DNA from 2 places in the Psychrobacillus sp. FSL K6-2843 genome. Region 1 is predicted to be linked to the other one. Evidence: a T-box and tRNA genes for the amino acid it is inferred to sense, from the RefSeq annotation. Region 1 holds a T-box; the other holds one or more tRNA genes.
What was found. The T-box of region 1 lies ahead of leuS (leucine--tRNA ligase). A T-box ahead of a tRNA ligase gene usually reads a tRNA of that ligase, here a tRNA-Leu.
Positions count from the first base shown of each region.

Region 2: it encodes a tRNA-Leu, which carries the amino acid that the T-box ahead of leuS (leucine--tRNA ligase) is inferred to sense. The anticodon was not compared.

Region 1 is NZ_CP152021.1:2,805,595-2,813,535, reverse strand. Features, by position in the region: gene MKY94_RS14135 (LTA synthase family protein) at 1-1,033, shown strand, start outside; gene MKY94_RS14130 (CoA transferase subunit A) at 1,272-1,961, shown strand; gene MKY94_RS14125 (3-oxoacid CoA-transferase subunit B) at 1,975-2,628, shown strand; T-box leader at 2,714-2,929, shown strand; gene leuS (leucine--tRNA ligase) at 3,029-5,440, shown strand; gene MKY94_RS14115 (hypothetical protein) at 5,524-5,766, shown strand; gene MKY94_RS14110 (aminodeoxychorismate/anthranilate synthase component II) at 6,080-6,652, opposite strand; gene trpE (anthranilate synthase component I) at 6,649-7,941, opposite strand, start outside.
Region 2 is NZ_CP152021.1:3,205,425-3,213,365, forward strand. Features, by position in the region: gene MKY94_RS16240 (alkaline phosphatase family protein) at 1-648, opposite strand, end outside; gene MKY94_RS16245 (potassium channel family protein) at 830-1,294, opposite strand; tRNA gene MKY94_RS16250 (tRNA-Leu) at 1,798-1,879, opposite strand; tRNA gene MKY94_RS16255 (tRNA-Cys) at 1,911-1,984, opposite strand; tRNA gene MKY94_RS16260 (tRNA-Gly) at 1,991-2,065, opposite strand; tRNA gene MKY94_RS16265 (tRNA-Gln) at 2,072-2,143, opposite strand; tRNA gene MKY94_RS16270 (tRNA-His) at 2,145-2,220, opposite strand; tRNA gene MKY94_RS16275 (tRNA-His) at 2,256-2,331, opposite strand; tRNA gene MKY94_RS16280 (tRNA-Trp) at 2,357-2,430, opposite strand; tRNA gene MKY94_RS16285 (tRNA-Tyr) at 2,440-2,523, opposite strand; tRNA gene MKY94_RS16290 (tRNA-Thr) at 2,533-2,608, opposite strand; tRNA gene MKY94_RS16295 (tRNA-Phe) at 2,613-2,688, opposite strand; tRNA gene MKY94_RS16300 (tRNA-Asp) at 2,711-2,786, opposite strand; tRNA gene MKY94_RS16305 (tRNA-Met) at 2,790-2,866, opposite strand; tRNA gene MKY94_RS16310 (tRNA-Val) at 3,013-3,088, opposite strand; tRNA gene MKY94_RS16315 (tRNA-Glu) at 3,111-3,185, opposite strand; tRNA gene MKY94_RS16320 (tRNA-Ser) at 3,214-3,305, opposite strand; tRNA gene MKY94_RS16325 (tRNA-Asn) at 3,312-3,386, opposite strand; rRNA gene rrf (5S ribosomal RNA) at 3,395-3,510, opposite strand; rRNA gene MKY94_RS16335 (23S ribosomal RNA) at 3,632-6,559, opposite strand; tRNA gene MKY94_RS16340 (tRNA-Ala) at 6,678-6,753, opposite strand; tRNA gene MKY94_RS16345 (tRNA-Ile) at 6,769-6,845, opposite strand; rRNA gene MKY94_RS16350 (16S ribosomal RNA) at 6,953-7,941, opposite strand, start outside.

The sequences.
Region 1 (7,941 bases):
TGAAAACTCATTGTTTGGTTTACCACAAGGGTCTGCATTTATTACAAAAGGTCAGAATACTTATCAATCAGCTCCCGCGATTTTAAAAAAAGATGGTTATACATCTGCTGTATTCCACGGCAATAACGGCACTTTCTGGAATCGTAATGAGATTTATAAATCATTCGGCTATGAGCATTTCTTTGATGCCAATTATTATGACACTACTTCTAAAGAAGATATGGCTGAATATGGATTATTGGACAAGCCATTCTTTGAACAATCATTAGAATATGTAAAAACTTTACCTCAACCTTTCTATGCTAAATTTATTACGGTTGGGAACCATTATCCATATAAAATGAATCAAAACTTAACAACAATTGATAAAGCAGATACTGGTGATGCAAGTGTAGATGATTATTTCCAAACTGCTCGTTATGCTGATGAAGCAATTGAACAGTTCATTGGTGAATTACAAAACTCCGGCTTATATGATAACAGTATGCTTGTTTTTTATGGTGATCATTATGGTATTTCTGAAAATCATAATAAAGCCATGGAACAAATCATTGGAAAAGAAATTACTCCTTACGAAAGTACTAATTTACAACGGGTACCTTTAATTATTCACGTTCCTGAGATGCAAGGTGGAGTCAATCATACTTACGGAGGGCAAATAGACCTTCTTCCAACCTTATTACACTTACTTGGAATTGATTCACAAGATTATGTTCAATTTGGTACAGACATATTATCAAAAGAACATAATGATATTGTACCTTTCAGAAATGGTGATTATGTCAGCCCTACTATCTATTCAATTGATGAAAAATTCTATGATGCAACAACTGGTTTGCCACTAGTTGATGATAATCAAATTCAAAAAGCGAATGAGTATAAGAAAAGAGTAGAAAACAGGTTGCATTTATCTGATAAAGTTGTAAATGGTGACTTATTGAGATTTTATACACCGGCAGGCTTTACTAAGGTTAATCCTTCTCAATATAATTATAATAAGGATGTAAAAGAAAAAGCTGACAACGAAAAATAATAGATTTATTTAATATAATTTAATCCGATTAAAGAACAAATTCTCCATGTGGAATTTGTTCTTTTTTTTATTCTAAAAAAATGTAATAAGAATTTTGTTACCAAAAGAAGCATTTTTAAGATTTGATATACTGTCTCGAGATGAATATATACCGTAAATAATCAAAAAGGTTTGCGGAGTAGTCCGATATTTGAGAATATAATAGGGTAGGCTGTATTTTTTGAAAGGGGATAGGGATATGAAACCGATTTATAGTTCAGCAAAAGAAGCTGTCGCAGGTATTGAAGACGGCATGACGTTAATGGTAGGCGGATTTGGATTAGTAGGTATTCCAGAGCAGCTAATTTTAGCGTTAGTTGATAAAGGGGTAAAGGATTTAACCGTAATTTCCAATAACTGTGGCGTAGATGACTGGGGCCTAGGCCTTTTACTAAAAAATAAACAGATTAAAAAAATGATAGGCTCCTATGTAGGTGAAAATAAAGAGTTTGAAAGACAAGTAATTTCAGGAGAGATTGAAGTTGAGCTCACTCCACAAGGTACTTTAGCGGAAAAAATTCGTGCCGGAGGGGCAGGAATTCCTGCATTTTTTACTCCAGCAGGTGTAGGTACAGTAGTTGCAGAGGGTAAAGAGGTACGTATTTATGACGGTAAGGAATATGTTCTTGAAGAAGCCCTTAGAGCAGATTATGCCTTGATTCGGGCGGCTAAGGCAGATAAGTTTGGTAACCTAATATACAACAAAACAGCTCAAAACTTCAATCCAATGATGGCTGCTGCTGGTTTGGTGACGATAGCAGAAGTAGAGGAAATCGTAGAGACAGGCGATTTAGATCCAGCCCAAATACATACACCAAGTATTTATGTCCAAGGTCTGTTCCAAGCAGAGCAGGAAAAAAGAATCGAACGTCTAACGACACGTTCATAAGGGGGAGATTCGGATGAATACACGTGAAAAAATTGCGAGAAGAGCAGAAAAAGAAATTGAAAATGGGAACTATGTAAATCTAGGGATTGGAATTCCTACCTTGGTTGCCAACTTTATATCTCCAGATAAGACAGTGGTGCTTCAATCAGAGAATGGACTTTTAGGCATAGGGCCATATCCAACGGAGCAAGAAGTGGATCCAGACCTTATCAATGCTGGTAAGGAAACAGTTACTACAATACCAGGGTCATCCTTCTTCTCAAGTGCTGAATCCTTTGCGATGATACGCGGAGGACATGTAGATGTTGCTATTTTAGGGGCAATGGAGGTATCCGAAAAGGGAGATTTAGCTAACTGGATGATCCCAGGTAAGATGATTAAAGGAATGGGAGGAGCGATGGATCTTGTACATGGTGCCAAGAAAATAATTGTTATTATGGACCATTGTGCGAAGGACGGCTCCGCAAAGATTAAAAAAGAATGTGCCTTGCCTCTAACTGGTAAGGCAGTTGTGAATAAAATAATAACAGAACGGGCAATGATTGAAGTAACTGAAGATGGCCTAGAGTTAAAAGAAGTATTTGAAGGGTATTCTGTACAAGATATTATCGATGCTACTGAAGCTGGTTTAATCATCAAAGATGTAAAAGAGAATGTAGCGATTTAATATCTCATATTATAAAATTTTTGATGAGAGTACATCTTGTGTTTTCCTTCAATATCCATTAGAATAAATGCATTACATTGAATAACAATCGACTAAGAAAAGGAATAGTAAATAACACTCGTTTCTGAAGAGAGCTAACATCTGGTGCAAGTTAGTGTAACGAATTATTGAACTCGCCTTTGAGTCTGTATAAGTGAACGATTAGTAGCTTATACCGTTTTCCGCGTTAAGGAAACAAGTTGAGTGATAATTTTTTCACTAATTTGGGTGGTACCGCGTGAGTATATCTCTCGTCCCTTAGTTTTTTTAAGGGGCGAGTTTTTTTATTTGGCGCTGTTATCTTTTGGGATTTTAAACCAATGATAGTTAGAAAGCGCCATTAACTGAAGGAGGAAGAAAGATGAGCTTTAATCATGAAGCAATTGAGCAAAAGTGGCAAAGTTATTGGAAAGAAAACAAGACATATAAAATGATTGATGATCCTTCCAAACCAAAATTTTATGCATTAGATATGTTCCCATATCCATCAGGAGTAGGTCTACACGTGGGACATCCACTTGGATATATTGCAACAGATATTCTAAGTGCATTTAAACGTAAACAAGGCTACAATGTACTTCACCCAATGGGATGGGATGCATTCGGTCTTCCTGCAGAGCAGTATGCAATTGATACAGGTAATGATCCTGCAGAATTTACTGCAAAAAATATTGCGACGTTTAAACGTCAAATGATGGATCTTGGCTTTTCTTATGATTGGGATAGAGAAATCAATACAACCGATCCTTCCTATTACAAATGGACACAATGGATCTTCATCCAGCTTTATAAAAAGGGCTTAGCTTACGTGGATGAAGTGCCAGTAAACTGGTGTCCAGCATTAGGTACAGTTCTAGCGAATGAAGAGGTAATTGATGGCTTATCGGAACGTGGTGGGCATCCAGTAGAGCGTAGACCAATGCGTCAATGGGTTCTTCGCATTACGGCTTATGCAGATAGATTGTTGGAGGATTTAGATGATTTAGATTGGCCAGAGAGCTTGAAAGAAATGCAACGTAACTGGATTGGCCGTTCTGAAGGAGCAGAGCTAACGTTTGAAGTTGCAGGAACAAAGGAATCCTTCCAAGCATTTACGACTCGTCCAGATACTATTTTTGGCGCAACATATGCAGTATTGGCACCAGAGCATAAATTAGTGGATGCTATTACAACTCCAGAGCAGCAGGAAGCAGTTCAAGCTTATAAAGATCAAGTAAAATTGAAAAGTGATTTAGAGCGTACAGATCTTGCCAAACATAAAACTGGAGTATTTACAGGAGCCTATGCCATCAATCCAGTTAGTGGTGAAAAAATGCCAATCTGGATCGCAGACTATGTTTTAGCAACATATGGAACAGGTGCTATCATGGCAGTTCCTGCACATGATGAGCGTGACTATGAGTTTGCTAAGCAATTCGATCTTCCGATTGTAGAAGTTGTTTCGGGTGGAAGCATTGAAGAAGCTGCTTACACAGAGGATGGCATACTTGTTAATTCGGATTTCTTAAATGGTCTTAACAAAGAAGAAGCAATCGCTAAAGCAATTGAATGGTTTGAAGCGAATGGAAAAGGCGAGAAGAAAATTACTTATCGTTTACGTGACTGGTTGTTCAGTCGTCAGCGTTATTGGGGAGAACCAATTCCGATTATCCATTGGGAAGATGGAACTTCAACACCTGTAGATGAATCAGAGCTTCCACTTATGCTACCTGTTACTACTGACATCAAGCCAAGTGGTACAGGTGAATCTCCATTAGCTAATATTGAGGAATGGGTAAATGTAGTGGACCCAGTGACTGGTAAAAAAGGACGTCGTGAAACAAATACAATGCCTCAGTGGGCAGGAAGCTGCTGGTATTATATACGCTACATCGATCCACATAATGATGAAGCACTAATTGATCCAGAGCTAGTAAAACGCTGGTTGCCAGTAGATCTTTACGTAGGTGGGGCAGAGCATGCTGTACTTCACTTGCTATATGCACGTTTCTGGCATAAATTCCTATATGATATCGGTGTTGTTACAACGAAAGAGCCATTCCAAAAATTATTTAACCAAGGAATGATCTTAGGTGAAAATCACGAGAAAATGTCTAAATCTAAAGGGAATGTAGTTAATCCTGATGATATCGTGAAGAGCCACGGAGCTGATTCACTTCGTTTATATGAAATGTTCATGGGACCTCTAGATTCTTCTAAACCATGGTCAACGAATGGTCTAGACGGCTCTCGTAGATTCTTGGATCGTATTTGGAGATTATTCGTAACAGAAGAGGGCACTCTAAGCCCGAAAGTTAGCGACACATCATCTGACAATATGGAAAAAGCGTACCACCAAACGGTTAAGAAGGTAACAGAGGATTACGAGGCAATGCACTATAACACGGCTATCTCTCAAATGATGGTATTTATTAATGAAGGATATAAAGCTGAGAAAATTTCTAAGGAATATGTAGAGGGCTTCGTGAAGCTTATTTCTCCTATTGTTCCTCATATCTCAGAGGAGCTTTGGAGCATTTTAGGCCATGATAATTCTATCGCTTATGAATCTTGGCCAACATTCGATGAATCCAAGCTTGTGGACAACGAGGTTGAAATTCCAGTACAGATCAAAGGGAAAGTTCGTGCAAAACTTGTCGTTTCTAAAGACGCAACAAAAGATGAGCTAGAAGCATTGGCATTAGCTTCTGAACAGGTTCAACAATGGATTGAAGGCAACGAAGTCAAAAAAATCATTGCAATCCCTGGTAAAATGGTAAACATCGTTATTTAATAAATAATAAAGCTGCTTAGTCTCTTATGAGAGTTAAGCAGCTTTATTTTTTAGAAAAACACAAGCATGATGAGAACTGAGAGATGATTGAGACAAAACAGGAAGAGCAGCAAAAAAGGGATGATGGCTTGTTACTTTCCGACAAAGCCTTTTATCTGTTTGTGCAACTCTTAACGTCGTCTGCGCAACATTTCAAGCGTTTTGTGCAAGGTTTTGCTCCATCACTGCAATGTTCCACTTCATCTGTGCAAGGTTATTACTCATCACCGCAAGGTTCTCGCAAATCTTCAAAATTTCATGTTCACCACAACACTTTCATCCATTGAAAAGTCGTCCACTTTCTCACTACTACACCCCACATGATTGCAGCGACAGGCGGCGACTCCTGTGGGATGAGTGAGACTGATAAGCCATCACAAACGACGCGTAAGCGACGGTGATGGCTTATCGCTCACCCCACGGAAAGCGACCGCCGAAAGCGAAAATCTGCAACCTATTAATTAAACTTTCCTGCAAACCATTTGCACTTTTCATGAAGCAATATCTTCTTTTGGAAACATGAACTTTAACAAAAGCAAACCAACAATATGAACTAAAATAATACCAAGAGCAGCTACCATCAAACTCTCCTTTCAAAGGTTAATTCAACGTATCTACAAATACTTTCATAAGCATAGTACCATGCTCTGTTCCAATAGACTCAGGGTGAAACTGAAGTCCATAAAGTGGATAGTCCCTGTGCTTTATTGCCATAATTTCATGATCATCATCAGCTCTTGCGAGAACCTCGAAACAATCTTGTAAACTATCCTCTTCAATGACAAGAGAGTGATAACGCATGACGGATATAGGGCCTTCAAACCCGTGGAACAATTCATTTTGTGTATGATGTATTGTAGATAGCTTGCCGTGCATAATTGTTTTAGCCTGCACGACATTGGCACCAAAAGCAGCACCAATCGATTGGTGACCAAGACAAATTCCAAGGATAGGGTATTTCTTATAGAATGCTTGAATAACTTCAACAGAAATACCTGCTTCAAGCGGATTACCTGGTCCAGGGGAGATGACAATTGCTTCCGGGCAAAGCTTATCTATAGCTTCAATGGTAATAGCATCATTTCTAACAATCTTAACATCCTTACCAAGAATACCTAATTGCTGATAGAGATTATACGTAAAGGAATCATAATTATCTATTAGGAGTATCATCTGTGCACCTCCAAAAGTGCTTTTGCCTTGTTTAACGTTTCCTCATATTCATTTTTAGGAATGGAATCATAAACAATACCCGCACCAGCCTGCACAAATGCCTCATTATCTTTTACAACCATTGTTCTAATTGCGAGAGCGAGATCCATATCTCCTGATACTGAAATATAACCTACTGCACCAGCATAAACCCCGCGTTTCATAGGCTCCAATTCGTTTATAATTTGCATAGCTCGAATTTTTGGTGCTCCGGAAACAGTGCCCGCTGGTAAGCATGTTGCCAATACATCTAATGCGTGAATATCTTTTGTTAAACGTCCTGTTACCTCTGAAACTATATGCATGACATACTTGTACAATTCTATTTGCATATATTTATTTACCTGAACGGTACCAATTTCAGAAATTTTGCCTATGTCATTTCTTCCTAAGTCAACAAGCATTCGATGCTCTGCTACTTCTTTTTCATCTATTAATAAACTGGCAGCAATTTGCTTATCTTCTTCTGAGGTTTTCCCTCGTGGCTTTGTTCCTGCAATTGGATTAGTAGTGACAAATCCATTCTTTACCTTTACTAGACTCTCAGGAGAAGTACCTAAAACGATATAATCTTCGAAATCCATGTAAAACATATAAGGTGATGGATTAGAAGTTCTCAGTTGCCGATAAAGAGAGAATGGATTTCCTTTAAAAGGAGAGGAGAAGCGCTGTGAGATTACCACTTGGAATATATCTCCTTTTACAATATGTTGCTTTGCTTTCTCCACCATTTCTTTAAAGTCATCTTCTTTTATCGCTGGCTTAAATGATAGGCTAGCTCCTAACTCTCCTTGCTGTGGAGAACCCGCTTGGAGGTCTTCATAAATTATTTCAATATCCTTTTTCATATGCTCGGGAGAACGCCCACTTAAAAATAAATCAATAGCTGCGATTGTCACCTTTTGTTTTAAATGATCATAAATAAGAAAGGTATCGTAAAATAACACATGTATATCAGGCATATTTAAATCATCGGGAAGATACTCTCCGATTCGTTCGTTATAAAATGCTGTTTCATATCCAAAATAACCCAGCATTCCACCAAAAAAAGAAAAGGGATATTGTTCATTGTGTTCAGGAAGAATGGTTTTAAGTTTATCCATAATGGGTTCATGACCAACTTCTTTGTTTCCTTGTTCGTCTGTAAATACATAATTAAACTGATTGCCTTTAATTTCTGCTACAGGGTTTAGCACTATAAAAGAATAGCGTCCGCTTTCCTCGTGCTTTGCAGAGGATTCAAATAGCAT
Region 2 (7,941 bases), 400 kb from region 1:
TTGAGATAAGGCACCGAGCGACAAAATCATTGGACCATTCACCTCTAGTTCTTTTGGCAATAAATCTGCAAAAGAAAGAAGCTTAGGGACATTTAATTTTTGGGGAATGCTTCCCCTATATAAGAGACCATTGATGGAAGCAGATTGCATTTTGGCGTTCGCAAGTTCTTCGTGAATCGTAAAAACATCTTTACTTAGATGCGATTCATTCAGGTGAATAACACTATCCGCTGCCACATGCTTTATCCCGTTATCCCACATTTCCCTTATACCACTCCCATAGCTAATCATACGATTCTCATCCTTTTTAAACCATATCAATCCTGGTAGTTTATGTCGGTCTGCATATGTTCCCGTCAACAAGGTGCTATCAATCGTAACTGACATAGTTGGATAAGAGCTAATAAACTCTGGATAAAAATCACCGTTCTTTGTTAAAAATGAGAAAGCAGGTGCCTTCCCCTCTTTCAGTGCCTCTTGTAGCGGCTCAGTCATTAATGAATCGACAACAATAAGAACCACCGGCTTTTTGGAGGCTGCTATCTTTACTTCATTAAGCTTTTTTGTCGGAGACATAGAAATACTCAATACAAGGCCTCCGCATATAACAAGCAATAAAGCTAATATGATGAGTATTGTTTTCTTCACTGTAGTCACCTATCTTCCATTCGTAGCTTTAGTATGGTGATTTACAAATGAATACATGCTTGTTTATTGTTAAAAACTCATGTTTAGTCAGAAAGTATGTAAGAATATTCATCGACATCCATTTATATATATCAAACATAAAAAGAAAACACCTTCACCGGTTGATTTATCTTTATAAGAATCAAAATTGTTCATCTGCTTCAACTATCTTTTTCTCCATCACCGCCATTGCTTTGCTCACCTTCTTTTTCGTTTTTTGTGCTTTCCCCGGGCTATCTTCCTTTTCACCCAAAGCTCTGATAAAAAATGCGGTTGGCAACAAAAGACCGATGGCTGCTTGTATAAGTGCAAAGAATCGCGCCTTTCCGACAGGTACCAAGTCCCCATAACCTACTGATAATATGGTGACTCCACTGAAATAGAGATAATCCAAAAAATTCTCTCCTCCATCTTTCCCCTCTTCAGTGCTAACTCTTACTACATCCCCTTCCATGGACAATAAATAATAAAGAACAGCAAATCCAAAGGTAATGCCAAGCATAGTAAAAAATAGTTTTTGGAATAAAGTTGACTGAAAATAACTTTTCTTATACTTACGACCTGAAAAGAAATAGTATAAGTTTGTTACCATAAATAAAATCGTCAATCCCATTAGTATCGTGGAAAACATGCATCTATCCCTCTCCTATCGTCTCTCTAGTTCATTCAGTTTTAGTTGTATGAATTCCTCGATAATGAATATAATTAATGTCGATATGACTATCTTGTCAATCGAATATAAAATATATACAAATTAATTAATATAGGAAACGGAATAGAGATATATTCTCAATTCATGGATTAAGACATTTGCATGCTAGTGTACATATGTATAATAAAGTATTAATTTAGTAAGTAAGTGATCGTATAGGACATAAAGACATTGAAATGACTCTCAAGGGATTATTCTAATGAAATAAAAGAACTGAGGATAGAAGATGAGAAAGCTTATGACGTCTGTGTAAAACATAAGTAAAAAAATTAAAATCAATGGAAACTATTAAAAAATAATCATGAATGAGAATATAAAAAAAGCTTACAAAAGCTGCGGTAACAGCATTCATAAGCTTTAGTCAAAATATCAAATTGGATGTGATATTTCATAATAGATACCGGTGGTCGGGGTCGAACCGACACATCCGAAGATACGGGATTTTGAGTCCCGCGCGTCTGCCAATTCCGCCACACCGGCATAATGAAGGCAGTAAATACTTTTTAAAAATTGGAGGCGGCAACCGGATTTGAACCGGTGATAAAGGTGTTGCAGACCTGTGCCTTACCACTTGGCTATGCCGCCTTAATTTGGAGCGGAAGACGAGGTTCGAACTCGCGACCCCCACCTTGGCAAGGTGGTGTTCTACCACTGAACTACTTCCGCAAAAAACTGGGGTACCTGGATTCGAACCAGGGCATGACGGAATCAAAATCCGTTGCCTTACCGCTTGGCTATACCCCAATGGGGCGACCGATGGGAATTGAACCCACGAATGCCGGAATCACAATCCGGTGCGTTAACCACTTCGCCACGACCGCCACAGAATAAAAAAAAGAGCTAACTAAAAGGAATATGGGGCGACTGATGGGAATTGAACCCACGAATGCCGGAATCACAATCCGGTGCGTTAACCACTTCGCCACAACCGCCATTATTCAAAGTTAACTTATTATTTGGCAGGGGCAGTAGGAATCGAACCCACATCAAAGGTTTTGGAGACCTCTATTCTACCGTTAAACTATGCCCCTATTAAAAACTGGTGGAGGGGGACGGATTCGAACCGCCGAACCCTAAGGAGCGGATTTACAGTCCGCCGCGTTTAGCCACTTCGCTACCCCTCCACTGGTGAGTGGTGCCGGAAAGAGGACTTGAACCCCCAACCTACTGATTACAAGTCAGTTGCTCTACCAATTGAGCTATTCCGGCATAATGGTGGCTCAGGACGGAATCGAACCGCCGACACAAGGATTTTCAGTCCTTTGCTCTACCGACTGAGCTACTGAGCCACATATGTATTTTAAAGATAAATGGCGGTCCCGACCGGGATCGAACCGGCGATCTCCTGCGTGACAGGCAGGCATGTTAACCGCTACACCACGGGACCATTTGGTTGCGGGGACAGGATTTGAACCTGTGACCTTCGGGTTATGAGCCCGACGAGCTACCGAACTGCTCCACCCCGCGACAATAAGAAAGTGTTGAAATTTAAATCAACTACGCAATTAGTGAATTTTACGTCTTCCACGCTACGCTTGCGTCGACGTTAATCGCTTTCTTCGTGAAACGATTTGCTCCACCCCGCGACAATAATATATGTTGAAAATTTATAATGGTGGAGGATGACGGGCTCGAACCGCCGACCCTCTGCTTGTAAGGCAGATGCTCTCCCAGCTGAGCTAATCCTCCATAATGCTGGTTTTAATTTAAATGGTGACCCCTACGGGATTCGAACCCGTGTTACCGCCGTGAAAGGGCGGTGTCTTAACCGCTTGACCAAGGGGCCATTATATTATGTAAAGAAGAAATCTATCTGGCGGAGAGCAAGGGATTTGAACCCTTGAGACAGTGTTACCCGTCTACACGATTTCCAATCGTGCTCCTTCGGCCACTCGGACAGCTCTCCTAGAAATGGCTCCGAAGGTAGGACTCGAACCTACGACCGATCGGTTAACAGCCGATTGCTCTACCACTGAGCTACTTCGGAATGATATCGCCTAGCGACGTCCTACTCTTGCAGGGGGAGACCCCCAACTACCATCGGCGCTGAAGAGCTTAACTTCCGTGTTCGGTATGGGAACGGGTGTGACCTCTTCGCCATCATCACTAGACTTGAATAATTACTGAAAGACATTTTCTATTATAACAAGTCTGTAGATTATTACAAGTGTTATTTTAATAAAAATTTATTCTTTCAAAACTGAATAAACTGACATCTTAGAAACAAACAATTTGGTTAAGTCCTCGATCGATTAGTATTCGTCAGCTGCACGTGTCGCCACGCTTCCACCCCGAACCTATCTACCTCATCGTCTTTGAGGGATCTTACTTACTTGCGTAATGGGAAATCTCATCTTGAGGGGGGCTTCGTGCTTAGATGCTTTCAGCACTTATCCCGTCCACACATAGCTACCCAGCGATGCCCTTGGCAGAACAACTGGTACACCAGCGGTGTGTCCATCCCGGTCCTCTCGTACTAAGGACAGCTCCTCTCAAATTTCCTACGCCCACGACGGATAGGGACCGAACTGTCTCACGACGTTCTGAACCCAGCTCGCGTACCGCTTTAATGGGCGAACAGCCCAACCCTTGGGACCGACTACAGCCCCAGGATGCGATGAGCCGACATCGAGGTGCCAAACCTCCCCGTCGATGTGGACTCTTGGGGGAGATAAGCCTGTTATCCCCGGGGTAGCTTTTATCCGTTGAGCGATGGCCCTTCCATGCGGAACCACCGGATCACTAAGCCCGTCTTTCGACCCTGCTCGACTTGTAGGTCTCGCAGTCAAGCTCCCTTCTGCCTTTACACTCTTCGAATGATTTCCAACCATTCTGAGGGAACCTTTGGGCGCCTCCGTTACACTTTAGGAGGCGACCGCCCCAGTCAAACTGCCCGCCTGACACTGTCTCCTACCCGGGTTACGGGTATGGGTTAGAATTTCAATACAACCAGGGTAGTATCCCACCGACGCCTCCTCCGAAGCTGGCGCTCCGGGCTCTAAGGCTCCTACCTATCCTGTACAAGTTGCACCAAAATTCAATATCAAGCTACAGTAAAGCTCCACGGGGTCTTTCCGTCCTGTCGCGGGTAACCTGCATCTTCACAGGTACTATAATTTCACCGAGTCTCTCGTTGAGACAGTGCCCAGATCGTTACGCCTTTCGTGCGGGTCGGAACTTACCCGACAAGGAATTTCGCTACCTTAGGACCGTTATAGTTACGGCCGCCGTTTACTGGGGCTTCAATTCGCACCTTCGCTTGCGCTAAGCACTCCTCTTAACCTTCCAGCACCGGGCAGGCGTCAGCCCCTATACTTCACCTTACGGTTTTGCAGAGACCTGTGTTTTTGCTAAACAGTCGCCTGGGCCTATTCACTGCGGCTCTTCTAGGCTATACACCCAAAAGAGCACCCCTTCTCCCGAAGTTACGGGGTCATTTTGCCGAGTTCCTTAACGAGAGTTCTCTCGCTCACCTTAGGATTCTCTCCTCGACTACCTGTGTCGGTTTGCGGTACGGGCACCTCCCACCTCGTTAGAGGCTTTTCTTGGCAGTGTGAAATCAGGAACTTCGGACTAAGTCCTCGCCATCACAGCTCAATGTTACAGAGTGCGGATTTGCCTACACTCACACCTCACTGCTTGGACGTGCATAACCAACAGCACGCTTACCCTATCCTACTGCGTCCCCCCATCACTCAAACGGTGGGGTGGTGGTACAGGAATATCAACCTGTTGTCCATCGTCTACGCCTATCGGCCTCGACTTAGGTCCCGACTAACCCTGAGCGGACGAGCCTTCCTCAGGAAACCTTAGTCATACGGTGGATGGGATTCTCACCCATCTTTCGCTACTCATACCGGCATTCTCACTTCTAAGCGCTCCACCAGTCCTTCCGGTCTGACTTCAACGCCCTTAGAACGCTCTCCTACCACTGATACCAAAGGTATCAATCCACAGCTTCGGTGATTTGTTTAGCCCCGATACATTTTCGGCGCAGCGTCACTCGACCAGTGAGCTATTACGCACTCTTTAAATGATGGCTGCTTCTAAGCCAACATCCTGGTTGTCTAAGCAACGCCACATCCTTTTCCACTTAACAAATACTTTGGGACCTTAGCTGGTGGTCTGGGCTGTTTCCCTCTTGACTACGGATCTTATCACTCGCAGTCTGACTCCCAAACATAAATCATTGGCATTCGGAGTTTGTCTGAATTCGGTAACCCGGGATGGGCCCCTAGTCCAAACAGTGCTCTACCTCCAAGATTCTAACGTTTGAGGCTAGCCCTAAAGCTATTTCGGAGAGAACCAGCTATCTCCAGGTTCGATTGGAATTTCTCCGCTACCCACACCTCATCCCCGCACTTTTCAACGTGCGTGGGTTCGGACCTCCAGTAAGTGTTACCTTACCTTCATCCTGGACATGGGTAGATCACCTGGTTTCGGGTCTACGACCACATACTCATTCGCCCTATTCAGACTCGCTTTCGCTGCGGCTCCGTCTTCTCAACTTAACCTCGCATGTAATCGTAACTCGCCGGTTCATTCTACAAAAGGCACGCCATCACCCGTTAACGGGCTTTGACTATTTGTAGGCACACGGTTTCAGGGTCTATTTCACTCCCCTTCCGGGGTGCTTTTCACCTTTCCCTCACGGTACTGGTTCACTATCGGTCACTAGGTAGTATTTAGCCTTGGGAGATGGTCCTCCCGGATTCCGACGGAATTTCACGTGTTCCGCCGTACTCAGGATACACTCTGGAGGGAATGAATTTTGGACTACGGGGCTTTTACCCTATCCTGCGGACCTTTCCAGGTCGCTTCATCTAACTCATTCTTTTGTAACTCCGTATAGAGTGTCCTACAACCCCAAGAGGCAAGCCTCTTGGTTTGGGCTCTTCCCGTTTCGCTCGCCGCTACTCAGGGAATCGAATTTTCTTTCTCTTCCTCCAGGTACTTAGATGTTTCAGTTCCCTGGGTGTGTCTCAGATGCGCTATGTATTCACGCAAATGTACTGCCCCATTACGGGCAGTGGGTTTCCCCATTCGGAAATCTCCGGATCGAAGCTCACTTACAGCTCCCCGAAGCATATCGGTGTTAGTGCCGTCCTTCGTCGACTCCTAGTGCCAAGGCATCCACCGTGCGCCCTTATTAACTTAACCTAAAAGTTAAAAGTACTACACTTGCAATCACGTAAGTGATCACAATTTGAATATCTTGCGTTTGTTTCTTTTTTTGATGTCGTTTTATCCAGTTTTCAAAGAACAATTATATTTTTAATGGTGGAGCCTAGCGGGATCGAACCGCTGACCTCCTGCGTGCAAGGCAGGCGCTCTCCCAGCTGAGCTAAGGCCCCGAAATTAAAAAGGTATGGTGGGCCTAAATGGACTCGAACCATCGACCTCACGCTTATCAGGCGTGCGCTCTAACCAGCTGAGCTATAGGCCCTCTTTGAATTTCCATATCTATTAAATGTTAATATACATGAACATTCAAAACTGAACTGCAAAACGTTAAGATACAGATAAAGATCTGTATTCCGAATATATCCTTAGAAAGGAGGTGATCCAGCCGCACCTTCCGATACGGCTACCTTGTTACGACTTCACCCCAATCATCTGTCCCACCTTCGGCGGCTGGCTCCCAAAAGGGTTACCCCACCGACTTCGGGTGTTACAAACTCTCGTGGTGTGACGGGCGGTGTGTACAAGGCCCGGGAACGTATTCACCGTGGCATGCTGATCCACGATTACTAGCGATTCCGGCTTCATGTAGGCGAGTTGCAGCCTACAATCCGAACTGAGAACGGTTTTATGGGATTAGCTCACCCTCGCGGGGTTGCGACCCTCTGTACCGTCCATTGTAGCACGTGTGTAGCCCAGGTCATAAGGGGCATGATGATTTGACGTCATCCCCACCTTCCTCCGGTTTATCACCGGCAGTCACCTTAGAGTGCCCAACTGAATGCTGGCAACTAAGATCAAGGGTTGCGCTCGTTGCGGGACTTAACCCAACATCTCACGACACGAGCTGACGACAACCATGCACCACCTGTCACCGCTGTCCCCGAAGGGAAAAGCCTATCTCTAGGCCGGTCAGCGGGATGTCAAGACCTGGTAAGGTTCTTCGCGTTGCTTCGAATTAAACCACATGCTCCACCGCTTGTGCGGGCCCCCGTCAATTCCTTTGAGTTTCAGTCTTGCGACCGTACTCCCCAGGCGGAGTGCTTAATGCGTTAGCTGCAGCACTAAGGGGCGGAAACCCCCTAACACTTAGCACTCATCGTTTACGGCGTGGACTACCAGGGTATCTAATCCTGTTTGCTCCCCACGCTTTCGCGCCTCAGCGTCAGTTACAGACCAGAAAGCCGCCTTCGCCACTGGTGTTCCTCCAAATCTCTACGCATTTCACCGCTACACTTGGAATTCCGCTTTCCTCTTCTGCACTCAAGTCCCCCAGTTTCCAATGACCCTCCACGGTTGAGCCGTGGGCTTTCACATCAGACTTAAAGGACCGCCTGCGCGCGCTTTACGCCCAATAATTC